Regions from separate parts of the Bilophila sp. 4_1_30 genome, predicted to be linked through region 3. Evidence: predicted binding sites of a transcription regulator. Region 3 holds the regulator's gene; each other region holds the start of a gene.

Region 1 (3,777 bases), on a different contig from region 3:
GAAGTCGCCGATGCCGTTTTCAAAGGCGGCGAGGGCTTGTGGCTGATCCATGTTCTTGATGGTCACTTCAGTGGGCTTTACGCCGACGGCATCAAGCCACGCTGTGAGCGCGAAGTGGGCGGAGGAAACCGTGGTGCAGAAGATGGTCTTGCCCCGCACGTCCTCTGGGCTCCCGAATACGTCGGGATGCTTGGGGTTGAGGCCCTGAGTCTTGAAGACGGGATTGTCGGGCCGGGCGAGCACGGCGACGCAGGCGGACTCGTCGGTGCCGACGCCGATGACGCTGGTGCCGTAGCGCAGGTTCCCCATCATGGCCGGAACCCCGCCGAGGCAGGAATACTGCCATTCACCGGCGGGTAGGGCATTGAGGATGGCCATGCCCGAATCGAAGAACAGGATGTCGATATCCAGACCGGCCTCTTTGTCCCATCCTTTTTCCTTGGCGTACCACATGGCGAACGTTTCATAGGAATCCATCCACGCCGTGCGGATCTTGGTGAGCGGGGCGGCGGAAGCGGCGTTGCACAGGGAGAAGGCCAACAAAACGGCGGCAAGGCCGGAGAGGAACTTGTTCAGGCGCATAGTGGACTCCTTATGAGGGGTTATGCTTCTTGTTGGCGGCGAGGCAGGCCAGAAACGCGTGCATGATCCCCGCCGCGGCGAACGAGGTGATGCCAGCGGAGTCGGTATCCGGAAGGACTTCCACCAGATCCATTCCGACAAGGCGCTGTCCGGGGCACACGCCGAGGATGAGCTTGAGGGCCTCATGGGTGGTGAAGCCGCCGATTTCCGGCGTCCCGGTCCCCGGCGCATAGGCGGCGTCGAGGAAATCGATATCGAAGGTGACGAAAACCGGGGTTCCGGGGCGGATCCGCTCGCGCATGATGCGGATCGTCTCATCCACACCGATGTCGTGCAGTTCCCACCCGCTGATGACGCGCATCCCCTTGCCCTTGGCGTAGTCGAGGCTGGACCGGGAATAGAGCGGGCCTCGGATGCCCGCCTGTGTGCTTTGTTCGGGGAGGATCAGCCCTTCCTCGATGGCCCAGTGGAAGGTTGTGCCGTGGTTGTAGGGTTTGCCGAAAAAGTCGTCGCCGGTGTCGGAATGGGCGTCGAAGTGGAGCAGGGCCACGGGACCGCAGCGCTTTGCCACGGCGCGCAGTTCGGGCAGGGTGATGGAATGGTCGCCGCCCATGATCACCGGGACGGCCCCGGCGTCGAGCACGCCCGCGACGGCGGCTTCGATGCGCTCGAAGGACTCGTCGAGATAGCCGGGGATGATATCCACATCGCCCGCATCGACGCCTTGGCAGTGCTCGAAAATATCCACGTCAAGAACGCTGTGGTAGGACTTCAGGATGCTGGAGGCGTCCCGGATGGCAGCCGGACCGAACCGGCATCCTGGCCGATATGAGGTCGCCGTGTCGAAAGGCACGCCGAGCACGGCGAAATCGTTGCCGGAACAATTGGCGGAATACGGCAGGCGCTGAAAGGTGCGGACCCCGCAGAAACGGGGGGAAGCCAGTGAATTGACGGGAACGCCCATGTCATGCTCCTTGTCGGAAGGTGGTTTTATTTTTTAATAAGCAAGGTACATGCCATAGTGTAATATGTTGAAATAAAAATAGATTGTTCTTAGGGCAGCAGTGAAAGGCTATTCAAGTATGAATAATGTGCTGTTCCACAGGGGAGGAAGAACGAATATCGATTTCTCTATCATGCGGTAATATAACACAAAAAAGAAAAAAATCCCCTGCGGAGCTCTTGTTATTCAAACATGAATAGCCTATTCAGTATTGAATACATCCGCAGGAGGCCCCGCCATGTCGCCGTTCGATGCCGCTTTACCGAGTACGGAAGATTTGTTTTCCGTCATTGAGGCCATCCACGACAACGTCGCCATCGTTGACCACAACGGCGTCATGCGCTGGGTGAGCAGCTGCTTTGAGCGCAATTACGGGATCAGCCGCGACCGGATCATCGGCAGGACCACCTATGAACTGGAGGCGGAAAAAGTGTTTTCACCATCCGTGGCGGCCCTCGTCCTCAAAACCCGCCGGGTGGTCACGCTGACCGAGGCCACGCGCTCGGGACAATACAATATCGTTACCGGCGTTCCCATTTATGATGATGACGGGGATGTCTCGTTTGTGGTGAGCTACAGCGTGGACATGCGCTATTCACGCCGATTGCATGAGGAATACCAAAAAATCAGCGCGCTGGTGTCCCCGAATGCGCCCCAAACCTCCGGAGGCCTGCCTTTCAGCGGGACCATGAGGGCCATAGCCGCGACCATCGAAAAGCTGGCCAAGGTGAATACGACCGTGCTCATCACGGGAGAATCCGGGGTCGGGAAGAACGTGGTCGCCCGTCTGGTGCACCATCTGAGCGACCGCACGAACGGGCCGCTGGTCGAAATCAATTGTGCGGGCATCCCCGCCCCGCTGTTGGAGTCGGAGCTGTTCGGCTATGAGGCCGGAGCGTTCACCGGAGCCAGCCAGAAGGGAAAAGAAGGGCGGATTGCACTGGCGGACAAGGGCACGCTGTTCCTCGACGAGATCGGAGAACTGCCGCTGCGGCTCCAGTCCAAGCTGTTGCAGGTGATCCAGGAAAAGCAGATCGTCAAGCTCGGCGGGATAAAGCCCGTATCCATTGATTTCCGGCTGGTGGCGGCGACAAACCAGGATCTGGAGGCTCTGGTGGAGAAGAAGCGTTTCCGCAGTGACCTGTTTTTCCGGCTCAATGTCCTGCCGCTATGGATTCCGCCCCTGCGGGAACGGCGCGAGGAGATCGTGCCGCTGTGCCTGAGCATCCTGGAGGAGATGAACGCCAAGTACGGGACGGAAAAGGTTTTTTCCGAGGAAGTGAAACGGCATCTCGCCGCCTACTCGTGGCCGGGGAATATCCGTGAGCTGCGCAACGTTATCGAACGGCTCGTGATCGTCTCTTCAGGGGGCGTCATCAAGACGGACGAATTGCCGGAACATATGTTCCGGCATCAGGAGAATCCGGAAAGCCCGATAGGCAAGAGCCTGCCCGATGCGTTGGAGACGCTTGAACGGCGCATGATTCTGGAAGCGTATAAGGGCTGCGGGACCACGACCGGAGTTGCGAAGGCGCTGGGGATCAGCCAGCCCACGGCCGCCCGGAAGATTGCGAAGTACAAAAACGAGGCATCCGGAGAGGGATAGCCGAGGGAAAGTCTTTTTTCGCCAGTCGCGCAATGCCCAGATAGGGAACTCAGAAGATATTTTCGGCTGGAGAGATGGAATGGCTGAACGTGGAGAGGAAGCAAGGCTCGCAATGCGTTCCGCCTTGCAGCAGGATGCCGTTTGGAGGGCGCGAAACCCTTTATTAGAATGAAAAACCGCCTCGGGCAAGGTGCCGACGCAAAACAGGTCCGCCCGGAGAGGATAAACCGGGCGGCCCTGTTTTGCCGCTGTCAGCGGGGAACGGAGGCCGAAAAGGAGGATTACACCGTAACAGGTTATAACTATTTGTAATTATAAGTTGTTACTGTGTAATGAAAACGTGGTGGCTTGCGGGCTAGACAAGCGCTTCGATAGCGTTGCCGAATTCCGGGGAAATGAAGACCTGCGACTCGGGTTCGCGTTCCTGAGAGGACTGGGTACAGTCCTTGGGTTCGGGCGCAACGTAGGGCTCGCACACTTCAACCACGGTCTCCTTCTCGCCGTGTTCGGCTGAGACGTAGGTCACGGTGTCCAGATGGCAGACCATGTTGTCACGGAGAAAAGTGCTTTCGCTTACGGAAACGGC
Region 2 (3,777 bases), on a different contig from region 3:
GATCGCGCGGGATATTCGGCAACACGGAAACGCCTATCTGGAGCGGTTCCGAGCAGCCGCCGGCGGCCTCTTTCCCGTAGGCGATGGCACGGATGATCGCGGAGAGACTGTCCCCGAGATACACGGACAGCACGGCGGGCGGCGCTTCGTTGGCGCCCAGGCGGTGATCGTTGCTGGCCCCGATGATGCCGAGGCGCAGGTTGATGCCGTGCTTGTGCACGGCGCGCAGGACGGCGGCGAGGAAGACGAGGAACTGGGCGTTCTTCATCGGGGTTTCGCCGGGGTTCAGCAGGTTGTGGCCGTCGGAATCGCACAGCGACCAGTTGTTGTGCTTGCCCGATCCGTTGACGCCCGCGAACGGCTTTTCATGCAGCAGGCAAACGTAGCCATGCCGCCGGGCCGTGCGGCGCATCACTTCCATCGTCAGCATGTTGTGGTCCGTGGCGATGTTCACGTCCTCGTATACGGGAGCGATCTCGAACTGGCCGGGAGCCACTTCGTTGTGGCGGGTATGCGCAGGGATGCCGAGCGCGAAAAGGCGCTGCTCCACATCCTGCATATAGGCCAGAACCCGGCTGGGGATGCTGCCGAAGTAGTGATCCTCCATTTCCTGACCCTTGGCGGGCTTTGCGCCGTAAAGGGTGCGCCCGCACATCATGAGGTCGGGCCGCTGGACATAGAGACGCCGATCGACAAGGAAATATTCCTGCTCGGAACCCACCATCGCCTGAACGCCGGTAGCCGTCGTATTGCCGAGCAGGCGGAGGATGCGCAGGGCCTGTGCGGAAACGGCCTCCACAGAGCGCATCAGCGGTGTTTTGCGGTCAAGGGCCTCACCCGTGTAGGAATAGAACACCGTGGGGATATACAGCGTCTTGCGTCCGTACTCGTCGCCAAGCAGGAATACCGGCGAGGTAGGGTCCCACGCCGTGTAGCCGCGGGCCTCAAACGTCGAACGGATGCCGCCGGACGGGAAGGAAGAAGCGTCCGGCTCACCCTTGATGAGCATTTTCCCGGAAAACTCGCCGAACACCTGCCCGTCCGCCGTGGGAGACAGGAAGGCGTCGTGCTTTTCAGCCGTCAGCCCGGTCATGGGCTGGAACCAGTGGGTGTAATGCGTAGCGCCGTGTTCGAGAGCCCAATCCTTCATGGCTCCGGCGATGATGTCGGCATCGGCCGGATCAAGCGGGGTGCGATGGGTCATGGTCCGCATGAGGCGGTCATACACTTCACGCGGGAGGCGCTGACGCATGACGCGTGTGTTGAACACATCGCAGCCATACCCGTTGGCAAGAGCCTTGCCCTGCTCCGGAGCCGGAAGAGGCGCAACAGGCTGGGCGGTGGAAATATGATCAAGGGCTGTTTCACGGACGGTGGAACTCATGGGATCACTCCTCGAATAGGTTGATGCCCGGATAGAAGCAAAATCGGGGCCAACATATTCAAAGCGTGAGCGGCGAACACGTCCATTCTGTAACAGATTAAAATCACAAAATTATCCCGTCTATACCCTGAGGTTGAATTCCAGATTTCCCTTCTTCCGGAGGAAAGGGACGAGGCGTGCATGAAAAATTCCACCTTTACGTAGAATTCATCCATCTATTTGATTTCATGTATTTTTCAATCGGAATTTCTTCCTTCATCCGCCAGCGCTCATTCCTTGAACGCTCAATCAAATTGAATTCCGTGGGGTTTTCTCCAAAAAGACCTTTTTGTAGGAAATACCTATCAATCTACATTTTTGTAGATTGATGGCAGTATGTCAGTGCAAAGCGCGCCGTTTCCCCGGAGAGACAAGGCATGTGTGGGCGCTGCCTACTCCAACACAGCAAGACCGCAGATGGATAAAGAGAATCTTTTCACAGAGCCGAGGGTTGAAGAGGCGGCATCATTTGCGGTCCGCTCTCCCCAATGCCCTCCAGCATAAAAAAAGGAGGGAACCGAAGTTCCCTCCCGTGAATGGCATGAGGAGCGGCGGCTATTTCGCGTAGCCGACGGCCCGGCGCTCACGGATGACCGTGACGCGGATCTGGCCGGGATAGGTAAGGTTTTCTTCAATCTTGCCGGTGATGCCCTTACAGAGCATGTAGGTCTGATCGTCATCCACGTTTTCGGAATTGACCATGACGCGGATTTCGCGCCCGGCCTGAATGGCGTACGCTTTGGATACTCCGTCGAATTCGGAAGCGATGTTTTCCAAATCCTCAAGGCGCTTGACGTAGCTTTCCAAGAGTTCCTTGCGCGCGCCGGGACGGGCCCCGGAAAGGGAGTCCGCAGCCTGCACCAGCACGGCCAGCGCGGTTTCAGGGCGCTGATCCTCATGGTGTGCGGCGATGGCGTGCAGGATTTCCTTGCTTTCATTGTACTTTTTGGCGAGATCCGCTCCGATGAGCGCGTGCGGGCCTTCGACCTCGTGGTCGACGGCCTTGCCGATGTCGTGCAGCAGGCCGGCGCGCTTGGCTTTCTTGATGTCCATGCCGAGCTCGGCGGCCATCATGCCGCACAGGGCGGAAACTTCCAGCGAATGCTGGAGCACGTTCTGCGTGAAGCTGGTACGGTAACGGAGCTGGCCCAGAAAGCGGACGAGTTCGGGATGGATGCCGTGCACGCCCGCGTCGAACGTGGCCTGTTCGCCCACTTCGCGGATCTGCACTTCAAGCTCCTGCTCGCATTTGTGGACAACATCCTCAATGCGGGCCGGATGGATGCGCCCGTCCTGAATGAGGCGTTCAAGGGCCATCTTGGCGACCTGGCGGCGCAGGGGGCTGTATGCGGACAGGATGACTGTTTCGGGAGTGTCGTCGATGATGAGATCAACGCCGGTAGCCGCTTCCAGAGCGCGGATGTTGCGCCCTTCACGGCCGATGATGCGGCCTTTCATGTCTTCGCTGGGCAGGGTCACGGCGGTGACGGTGTGTTCGCCCACATAGTCGCCCGCATAGCGCTGGATGGAACAGGCGATGATCTCCTTGGCCTTGCGGTCCGCGGTTTCGCGGGCTTCGGCCTCAATGAGGCGCATCATCTTGGCGGCCTCGTGGCGGGTGCGGGACTCGATTTCCGCAAAAAGCCGCTGCCGGGCCTCCTCGGCGGTCAGGCCGGAGACTTCCTGCAGACGGTGTTCCTGCTCATCGATGCGTTCGTTGAGCGTTTCCTCAAGCTCGGCAAGTTTCCGCTCCTTTTTGGAGAGGTCTTTTTCGACGCTCAGGAGTTCGTGTTCTTTTTCGGTCGCTTTTTCAAGCTTTTCCTCAAGCCGCTCGCCCTGCTCCTGAAGCTTGCGGTCGCGGGCCTTCAGCTCGCGCTCGCGTTCCTTGAACTCATGCTCAAGTTCGCGCTTCTGGTTGAACAGCTCGTCCTGGCCTTGAAGAAGGATTTCCTTCTTCTGCGCCTGAGCTTCCTTGCGGGATTCTTCAACTATGCGGGTCGCCAGCTCGGTGGCGTCGCCAATCCGCTTGGCATTGAGGTGTTTATTGAGATAAAAGCCCACGCCCCCGCTGACGCATATCGCCGCGAGGACGCTCAAGGCGGTAAAAAATTCCATAAATCCCCTCCCTTTATAGTGTCGGGCCGAAGCCCGTTTATGCAATGTCATGAAGCTGCCGGCAGACAGCATCGTCCAAGGCATGGGGAGGACATTCTGATGGGAAAAGAAGAAGACAACACGATCCGCACAATGGAAAAGACGGATCTGTATAAGCGGTGTCCCAGAACAGGACACCAGAAATGACCCCAGAGCGCCGTGTCAGAATACCGGTGCGGAACCTGGTCTCCCAGGGGGGA
Region 3 (3,777 bases):
TTCCGAATTCAGGAACGTGAGGAATTCAAAGTCATTTGCATCAAGCTGCATGGCCGCCTCGTCGGGGCTCATGGGCTTGGGAGAAAAATGGTCTCGCCCGGTAATCGTTCGTTCTCCATCTTCTTCCGTCACTTCAAACGTATACACATCGATATCGTTAGCGCGTCCCTTACGATGGATTTCCTTGTTACGGGAAACGAACTTCTTGACCTGAGCTTCCAGCTTATCAAGAACGAGGTCGATGGAGGCGTACATATCTTCCGAGACTTCGCTGGCGGCGATGTTGATGCCGTCACCGGTAAGCTGAACTTCCACGCGCTGGCGGAACTTATCGACCGCCATATTCACCTGCGCATCAAGAGCGGGGTTCTTGCCGAAGAATCTTCCCAGCTTCTCCATACGGCGGCGGGCATACTTACGCAAATGTTCAGACGGCTCGAAATTCTTGAAAGTAAAGGAAATGTGCATGAAGCCTCCTTTGGCTGATAACCGGTCCGCACAGCGAATACCGAGATATCCGCAACGGACATTGCTTTGTCAGGCATGGCTTCTTTACAACAACCTTTTAGGGGTCCTGTCAAGGGCTCTCAAACGGCCTCGAACGGCTAAAAATGGGCCTTTCTCCTGGACGATGACGGAATATCCATTGCCATCCGGTACTTGGCTACCGTTCTTCGGGCTATATTCACTTTCAAGTGTTCCTTGAGAATTTCGCCGATGCGTTCATCGGAGAGAGGGTTTTTAGGATCTTCCTCGCTGATGCACTTTTTGATGAGCGCCTTGACGCTCTCCGAACCCACCTGGCTTCCGTCATCCAGCTCCAGCGCGCTGTTGAAAAAGAATTTGAGTTCGTACACGCCGAAGGGTGTTGCCACATATTTGTTGGTCGTGATGCGGCTGACCGTGGATTCGTGCATGTTGATATCATCGGCGATGTCTTTCAGGATAAGCGGTTTGAACTTGCTGATCCCTTCCTCAAAAAAGCCGCGCTGGTGTTTTACAATACTTTCGACGACTTTGTACAATGTCCGCTGCCGCTGGTGCAGGCTTTTGATAAGCCACGCCGCAGAACGGATTTTTTCGTTGAAGTATTCTTTTTCCTTGCTTGACGCGTTTTCCGATGCGTTATCATACACAGGGCTCAAGTGCAGATTCGGCAGGCCGTCCTCATTGAGGACAATGAGGAATTCCCCGTCCACCTTGTAAACAAAGACGTCAGGGCTGACAAAAGTGGACACGCCTTCGCCAAAACTCGCTCCGGGCATGGGATCAAGGGACTGGATGATATCCAAATATTCCTTGAGTTCATCCATATCCAGCCGGAATTTGCGGAGCAGGGGCTTGTATCTGTGGGCTTCCAGATCTTCAAGGTGATCACGCACGAGATCAACAAGCACCTGATCCCTGTCATATCCCAATGCTTTTATCTGGATGAGGAGACATTCTTGCGGGGTTCGGGCTGCAACACCCACCGGATCGAATAGCTGGATGGCCTTAAGGACCGTCGCCACCTCTTCGGCAGTGGGCCATGCTTTATCTTTCGCTTCGGCGGTCGAAGCCCCGTCAGCAAAATCCGCCCGCGCCATCTCTGCCATTTCCTCAAGAGATGCTTGGAGGTAGCCGGAAGAAGAGAGATTTCCGATAATGATTTCACCGAGTTCTTTTTGGTCATCGGAGAGAGAGGAAAGGCGGAGCTGCCACATGAGGTGGCTTTCAAGAGTGGGGCTGGAGGCATATCTGGCCTCCAGAGAACTCATTTCTTCGGGGAGCTCATAGTCTCTGGGCTGGACTTGCTGCGGGGTACTGGCGAATTCTCCGAGATAGTCTTCCCAGTCTTCGGAGCGGGCCACTTCCCGATCGTATGTAGGCTCATCTCGCGGGGATTCGGGACGGACTTCTGCGGGCGGCTCGTTGGATGGCTCATCCTGAATTTCTTCGAGGAACGGGTTTTCCAGCAGCTCGCGCTGGACCGTTTCCACAAGCTCCAAGCGGGATAGCTGCAATAGGCGGATAGCCTGCTGCAATTGTGGTGTCATCACCAGCTGTTGTGAAAGTTTAAGCTGCTGTCTGAGTTCCAATGCCATGCAAATATCCCGTTGTCATAAGAGTCTGTCCAACCCGCAGGTACACCTTGTGAGAGGAGGGGAACCGACGGTAACCGTCAGGCGAAGATCAACCGGGCATCTTTATGCCTTACATGCAGGGATTATGCCACATGCTTAGGGATGTTGCAAGAACAGGGACGCTTTTTTTCTCTGTTCTTTTCTCGGAGATGTTTATTGGATGAAAAAGAAATGAGAAAAAGACTGGTTATCTTATTCAACTCACAAAAAAAGATCGGTACCGGAGCACACGATCTTTTTTTATAATCACAGAGAATGACGGAATATGGTGTCTCAGAGCGAGAAACCTTCTCCAAGATATACGCTCCGGGCCTGTTCGTTATTGACGATGGTTTCCGGTGTCCCGGAAAGAACGACCTGCCCCTGCACCATGAGGTAGGCCCGATCGCAAATCGTCAGTGTTTCACGGACATTGTGGTCAGAGATGAGAACTCCGATCCCGCGATCACGCAAGGCGCGCACCAAACCTTGGATATCACCCACCGCAAGAGGGTCGATGCCAGCAAACGGTTCGTCGAGAAGGACGAATTTCGGTTCCCGGATAAGCGCACGGGCGATTTCCAGACGCCGGCGTTCTCCTCCGGACAGGTGCATGGCGTGGGATTTTTCCAGTCGGGTGAGACCGAAATCTTCAAGCAATACATCCGCCCTTTCTTTCTGCTCCTTACGGGAAAGGCCCGTATGCTCCAGAATAATCTGAAGATTTTGACGTACCGTAAGTTTTCTGAAGACGGAACTCTCCTGCGGGAGGTAGGAAATGCCCACACGTGCGCGCTCATGGAGCGGCCACGTGCCAATATCCTGCTCTTCAAGGAGAACCCGCCCGGAAGACGGTTTGATGATTCCGGTCAGCATATAGAACGAAGTGGTTTTACCCGCCCCGTTCGGGCCGAGCAGACCGACGATTTCCCCTTGGTTCACTTCGGGGGAAACACCGCGTACGACCTCGCGTTGGCCGTACCATTTGCGCAAGTCAACGCCGGACAATCGGGCCATCAGCGGTTCCCCCGGATCGGGCTGGAGTTTTTAGAACCGGAAAAGACAGCTTCGACGCGTTTCTTGGACCCGCCCATGACTTCGCTGCGGTTTTCTTCCGTAAAGTACTTGATGGTTTCCCCGGTAACGGTGTTTTCGCCATCAGTCAGGCGAGGATCGCCTTCCATGAGAAGAACGCCGTCATCCATCGTATAGGTTGCCTTCGCGCAAGTTCCGTTGCGGTTTTCACTTTTCATACGCACATTCCGTTCGGCAACGATGCGATCAACGTCACCGGCTGCCATTCCGGCAGGCATACCGCCTTTTTCGCCTTCTTTCTTCTGAGCGTCGCCTTTGGGTGGCTTCAAGTAAACCGTGATCCTATCGGCCCATATTTCAATGTCGGGACGTACCACATGGACGTTTTTATCAAAGATGACGAGTTGCTTTTCAGCAAGATAGGTCAATTGATCGGATGTGATCCGCGTTTCAACATTCTTGGCGGGTTTTGGGGGCGTCACCGGAGCCGCCCACAACGGGGCGGAGCAGAGCAGGCTTAAACTCAGTGTGGCTATACCTAAAAAAAGTTTTTCATGATGTTTTCCTAGCTGTAAACCGTTGGAGCTATAACGGGCTTATTTCCTTGCAGGCTGAGGCGATTCTTGCTGGGGATTGGCTT
Region 4 (3,777 bases), on a different contig from region 3:
ATGGCGGGCTACCTGATCCGTTCGGGGGAACTTCCGCGGAACAAGGCCTCGATGCAGGGTATCCGCCAGTGGTGGGACAACCACCCCCAGAAGCGCAGGGCCTTTTTGAACGCTTCCAGCGGCTACGTGTTTTTCCGGTTCGGTGCCGAGCATCCGAAAGGGACGGCGGGTTGCGAACTGACGCCGTGGGTCAGCATGGCGGTCGATCCGCGCGTCCTGCCGCTTGGCGGCATTGTTTCCTACGCGCTTCCGGGACAGCGGCAGGGCATCCGGAGAGGGCTCGGCTTCGCACACGACACCGGCGGCGCGATCCGTTTGCGGCGCATCGACATGTACACCGGGGAAGGCGAAGACGCCCACCGTCAGGCCATGACCATTTACAATCAGGGGCAGGTCTGGCTGTTGTTGGCGAAACAGTGAGCCTTGCCGAAAAGGTGAGGCTTTCCCTCCGAGGGATTCCGAAAAGCCGTTGCCGTGCCGTTTCAGCGCCCGGCTTCATACATTTATTCTTTTCCTTCCCGCAACCAACCTTGCACAAAACACCGAGACCGAGGGAGGCAGTCCCCCTCGGTCTCGGTGCGGAAGTGAGGTTGTTGAAGAAACGTTCGGAGTTATGGTGAAGCGGCTGACCGCGCATGTTCCGGGTTGCGGCGGGAGGCGGAGAGCAACTTCATACGGCCCTCGCGCCTGTAACGTATCAGGTGTGTCGTTCCGGGGAGGGAAGCGTCCCCGGGCGCTCGGAGGCTAGTAGCTGCAGTTGGAGCCGTAACCGCCGCCGTGTCCGCCATGGCCACCATGACCGCCGCCGTGACGGCCGCCGTTGTGGTAGCCCATGCCGTTGCCCATCATACCGTTGCCCATCATGCCGCGGCCGGGCCGGATACCGAGTTCCTTTTCCATTTTGTCGCCGAGGGTCATGCGTTCGGCGCGGAGCTGGGAGCGGAGTTCCGCCACCTCATTGGCGAGCTTGGAAATGGTTTCGGGCTTGGCGTTGGGGTTGCGGGACAGGGCGTCGAGCTCGATGCCCTTGGCGTTCAGCTTGTCCTGAATCGGGGATACGCGGCTGTAGTAATCCTTCATCATGGCATCATAGGCACCCTGTTTTTCGGGAGAAAGGGCGGACATCCCGGCGTGGTTGCCATAGTTGTGGTATCCGTTGTAGGCGAAAGCGGACACGCCGGAACCGAGAACGATGGCGGAAAGGGCGAAAGCGGCGATGAGGGCGCGAGTCTTCATGGTATGTACTCCTGTGATGGTGTTTGAGAGGTTAAAAAAACGTAAGCTTATTGGAATAATGCTGAATGTATGGTGAAGCGGTTGGCCGCGCACGTTCCGGGTTGCTGCGGGAGGCGGAGAACGGTTCCATGCGGCCTTCACGCCTGTAACGTATCAGGTGTGTCGCTCCGGGGAGGGAAGCGTCCCCGGGCGCTCGGAGGCTAGTAGTTGCAGTTGGAACCGTAACCGCCGCCATGACCACCGTGACCACCACCGTGACGGCCGCCGTTGTGGTAGCCCATGCCGTTGCCCATCATACCGTTGCCCATCATGCCGCGGCCGGGCCGGATACCGAGTTCCTTTTCCATCTTGTCGCCGAGGGTCATGCGTTCGGCGCGGAGCTGAGAGCGGAGTTCCGCCACCTCATTGGCGAGCTTGGAAATGGTTTCGGGCTTGGCGTTGGGGTTGCGGGACAGGGCGTCGAGCTCGATGCCCTTGGCGTTCAGCTTGTCCTGAATCGGGGATACGCGGCTGTAGTAATCCTTCATCATGGCATCATAGGCACCCTGGTTTTCAGGAGAAACCGCGGACATCCCAGCGTGGTTACCGTTGTTGTGGTACCCGTTGTAGGCGAAAGCGGACACGCCGGAACCGAGAACGATGGCGGAAAGGGCGAAAGCGGCGATAAGAGCGCGAGTCTTCATAGTGTGTACTCCAGTAATGGTGTTTTGATTGAAAGGTTGAAGCCAAACGGCTTGTTGAGCATATAGCAACAGGCGTGCCAAAGTATGCGTTGTTTTGTAATACATGAATTTTATTCATTAAAATAAAAATGCGTCATTCAGCGCTTCACGAGCGGCCCCGTGAGTGGGTAGAATGGAACCACACCGCGTTTTCGAGTGTGTAAAAACGCCACACCCCTTGGGCAGGGGCGGGGTGGAGACGCCGGGAACCCTGCGGATAATGGGGGGCGAAAGCGGTTTTAATCCGGGAATGGTTTTTGCTGTACCTTAGAAAAAATTCGGATCCGAAGATCCGGCAACCGGATGCCGCTCCGCAAAAGGATATTCACGTGTATATGTCGTCGTTAAAGAAAATGCCCCGGTGGCTCACGCTGTTCCCGTGGTTCGTCATGGTCTGCGCCTTGCTGTTTTCAGCGGGGATCGTGGTGTTCGGGCTGCACAACGCCAAACGCGAATCGGATTTCACGTCGCAGCTGACCCTTGAAAAGGGGGCGGCGCTCATCAGCGCGCTGGAAGGTGCGTTGCGGACCGGTATGGGATATCACTGGTCCGATGAAGTGCTGAGCGATCTGCTCAACAAGGTCGGGGAACAGCCGGACATCGTTTCGCTGGTGATCACCAACCGTAACGGGACCGTGCTGATGGCGGCCGATACAAAACTCATCGGCACGAGTTTCTTGTCGCCGGAAGTTCTGGCGGAGCTCGATCCGACCCGGCAGGTCAAATGGAATGCGAGGGAATTGCCCGATGGGATGCCCGTATTCCAAGTGTATAAGCAGTTTTCCGTCCCGCAGGGGGAACGCCGCAGGCATGGCGGCGGGCACAGGATGATGAGGCGCGGGCTGGACGGCGACTCGTGCGGCATGTTGGAAGCGAGCATTGCCGAGGGCACATCGCTGGTTATTTTCGTCGAGTATGATCTCACCCCCCTTGAGGAGGCACAGGCCGCCGACGAAAAGCATATGGCGGTCATGTTCGGCATTCTTGTTTTTGTAGGCTTGGTGGGCTGCATTACCCTGTTCCTGATCCAGAGTTACAGGCGCTCGCGCAAGCTCGTACAGGAAACCACGGCCTTTTCTTCGGAAATCCTGCGGACGCTTCCGGTGGGCATCATTTCCACGGACATGGACGATCGCATTACATCCATCAACCCCGCCGCGCAGGACATCACCGGGCTGACCCGGACGGCGGCGACGGGGCGGGGCCTTCATGACCTGCTGCCCGGCGTATGGGCCGTGCTCGAAGGGCGGACGGCGCAGGATGCCGCGAGAGAGCAGGAGGCCTGGTGCACGGTCGGTGAGCGTCGGGTTCCGTTGGCGATCAGCGCCTCGCACATTGTGACCGAGGAGGGCGAAGCCATCGGCACGGCTTTGATCATGCGCGATCTCGGGGAAATCCGGCGCCTCCAGAGCGAACTGCGGCGGCGGGACCGTCTGGTGGCGCTCGGCAATATGGCGGCGGGCATCGCCCATGAGGTCCGCAACCCCCTCAGTGCCATTAAGGGGTTGGCCCGTTTCTTCATGGAAGCGAGCCCCGAAGGCAGCGACGAAAGCCGCATGGCTGACATCATGACGAGGGAGGTGCTCCGCCTGGACAAGGTGGTGGGCGACCTTCTTGATTTTGCGCGCCCCGATGTGCTGAACCTGACCGATGTCGCGCTGAACGAGCTTGTGGAGCGGGCCCGCGACATGGTGCGGTCGGATATGGACGCCCGCAAGATCCGGTTTGAGGCCGAGCTGCCGGAGCCGCCGTTGTCCGTACGGCTGGACCGGGACCGTATGACGCAAGTGTTGCTCAACTTGTTTCTCAACGCTGTACA

What was found. The regulator sigma-54, encoded in region 3, starts transcription at its own class of promoters, with help from an activator protein. The targets are predictions, from matches to a motif close to CTGGCACGGNNNNTGCTT.
Region 1: speB (agmatinase) is a predicted target of sigma-54. The motif match lies at 1,585-1,602, and genes of this name have one in related genera.
Region 2: HMPREF0178_RS09560 (glutamine synthetase III) is a predicted target of sigma-54. The motif match lies at 1,420-1,437, and genes of this name have one in related genera.
Region 4: HMPREF0178_RS16955 (periplasmic heavy metal sensor) is a predicted target of sigma-54. The motif match lies at 1,983-2,000, and genes of this name have one in related genera.

What each region holds. Positions count from the first base shown of each region.
Region 1 covers NZ_JH114233.1:546,888-550,664, reverse strand. The annotation lists gene HMPREF0178_RS14305 (ABC transporter substrate-binding protein) at 1-582, opposite strand, end outside; gene speB (agmatinase) at 593-1,546, opposite strand; gene HMPREF0178_RS14295 (sigma-54-dependent Fis family transcriptional regulator) at 1,824-3,191, shown strand; gene HMPREF0178_RS14290 (hypothetical protein) at 3,547-3,777, opposite strand, start outside.
Region 2 covers NZ_JH114232.1:656,021-659,797, reverse strand. The annotation lists gene HMPREF0178_RS09560 (glutamine synthetase III) at 1-1,384, opposite strand, end outside; gene rny (ribonuclease Y) at 1,979-3,538, opposite strand; RNA gene ssrS (6S RNA) at 3,720-3,777, opposite strand, start outside.
Region 3 covers NZ_JH114231.1:383,725-387,501, reverse strand. The annotation lists gene hpf (ribosome hibernation-promoting factor, HPF/YfiA family) at 1-468, opposite strand, end outside; gene rpoN (RNA polymerase factor sigma-54) at 606-2,084, opposite strand; gene lptB (LPS export ABC transporter ATP-binding protein) at 2,397-3,119, opposite strand; gene HMPREF0178_RS01845 (LptA/OstA family protein) at 3,119-3,619, opposite strand; gene lptC (LPS export ABC transporter periplasmic protein LptC) at 3,734-3,777, opposite strand, start outside.
Region 4 covers NZ_JH114234.1:179,648-183,424, forward strand. The annotation lists gene HMPREF0178_RS16945 (MltA domain-containing protein) at 1-420, shown strand, start outside; gene HMPREF0178_RS16950 (periplasmic heavy metal sensor) at 745-1,236, opposite strand; gene HMPREF0178_RS16955 (periplasmic heavy metal sensor) at 1,437-1,919, opposite strand; gene HMPREF0178_RS16960 (ATP-binding protein) at 2,294-3,777, shown strand, end outside.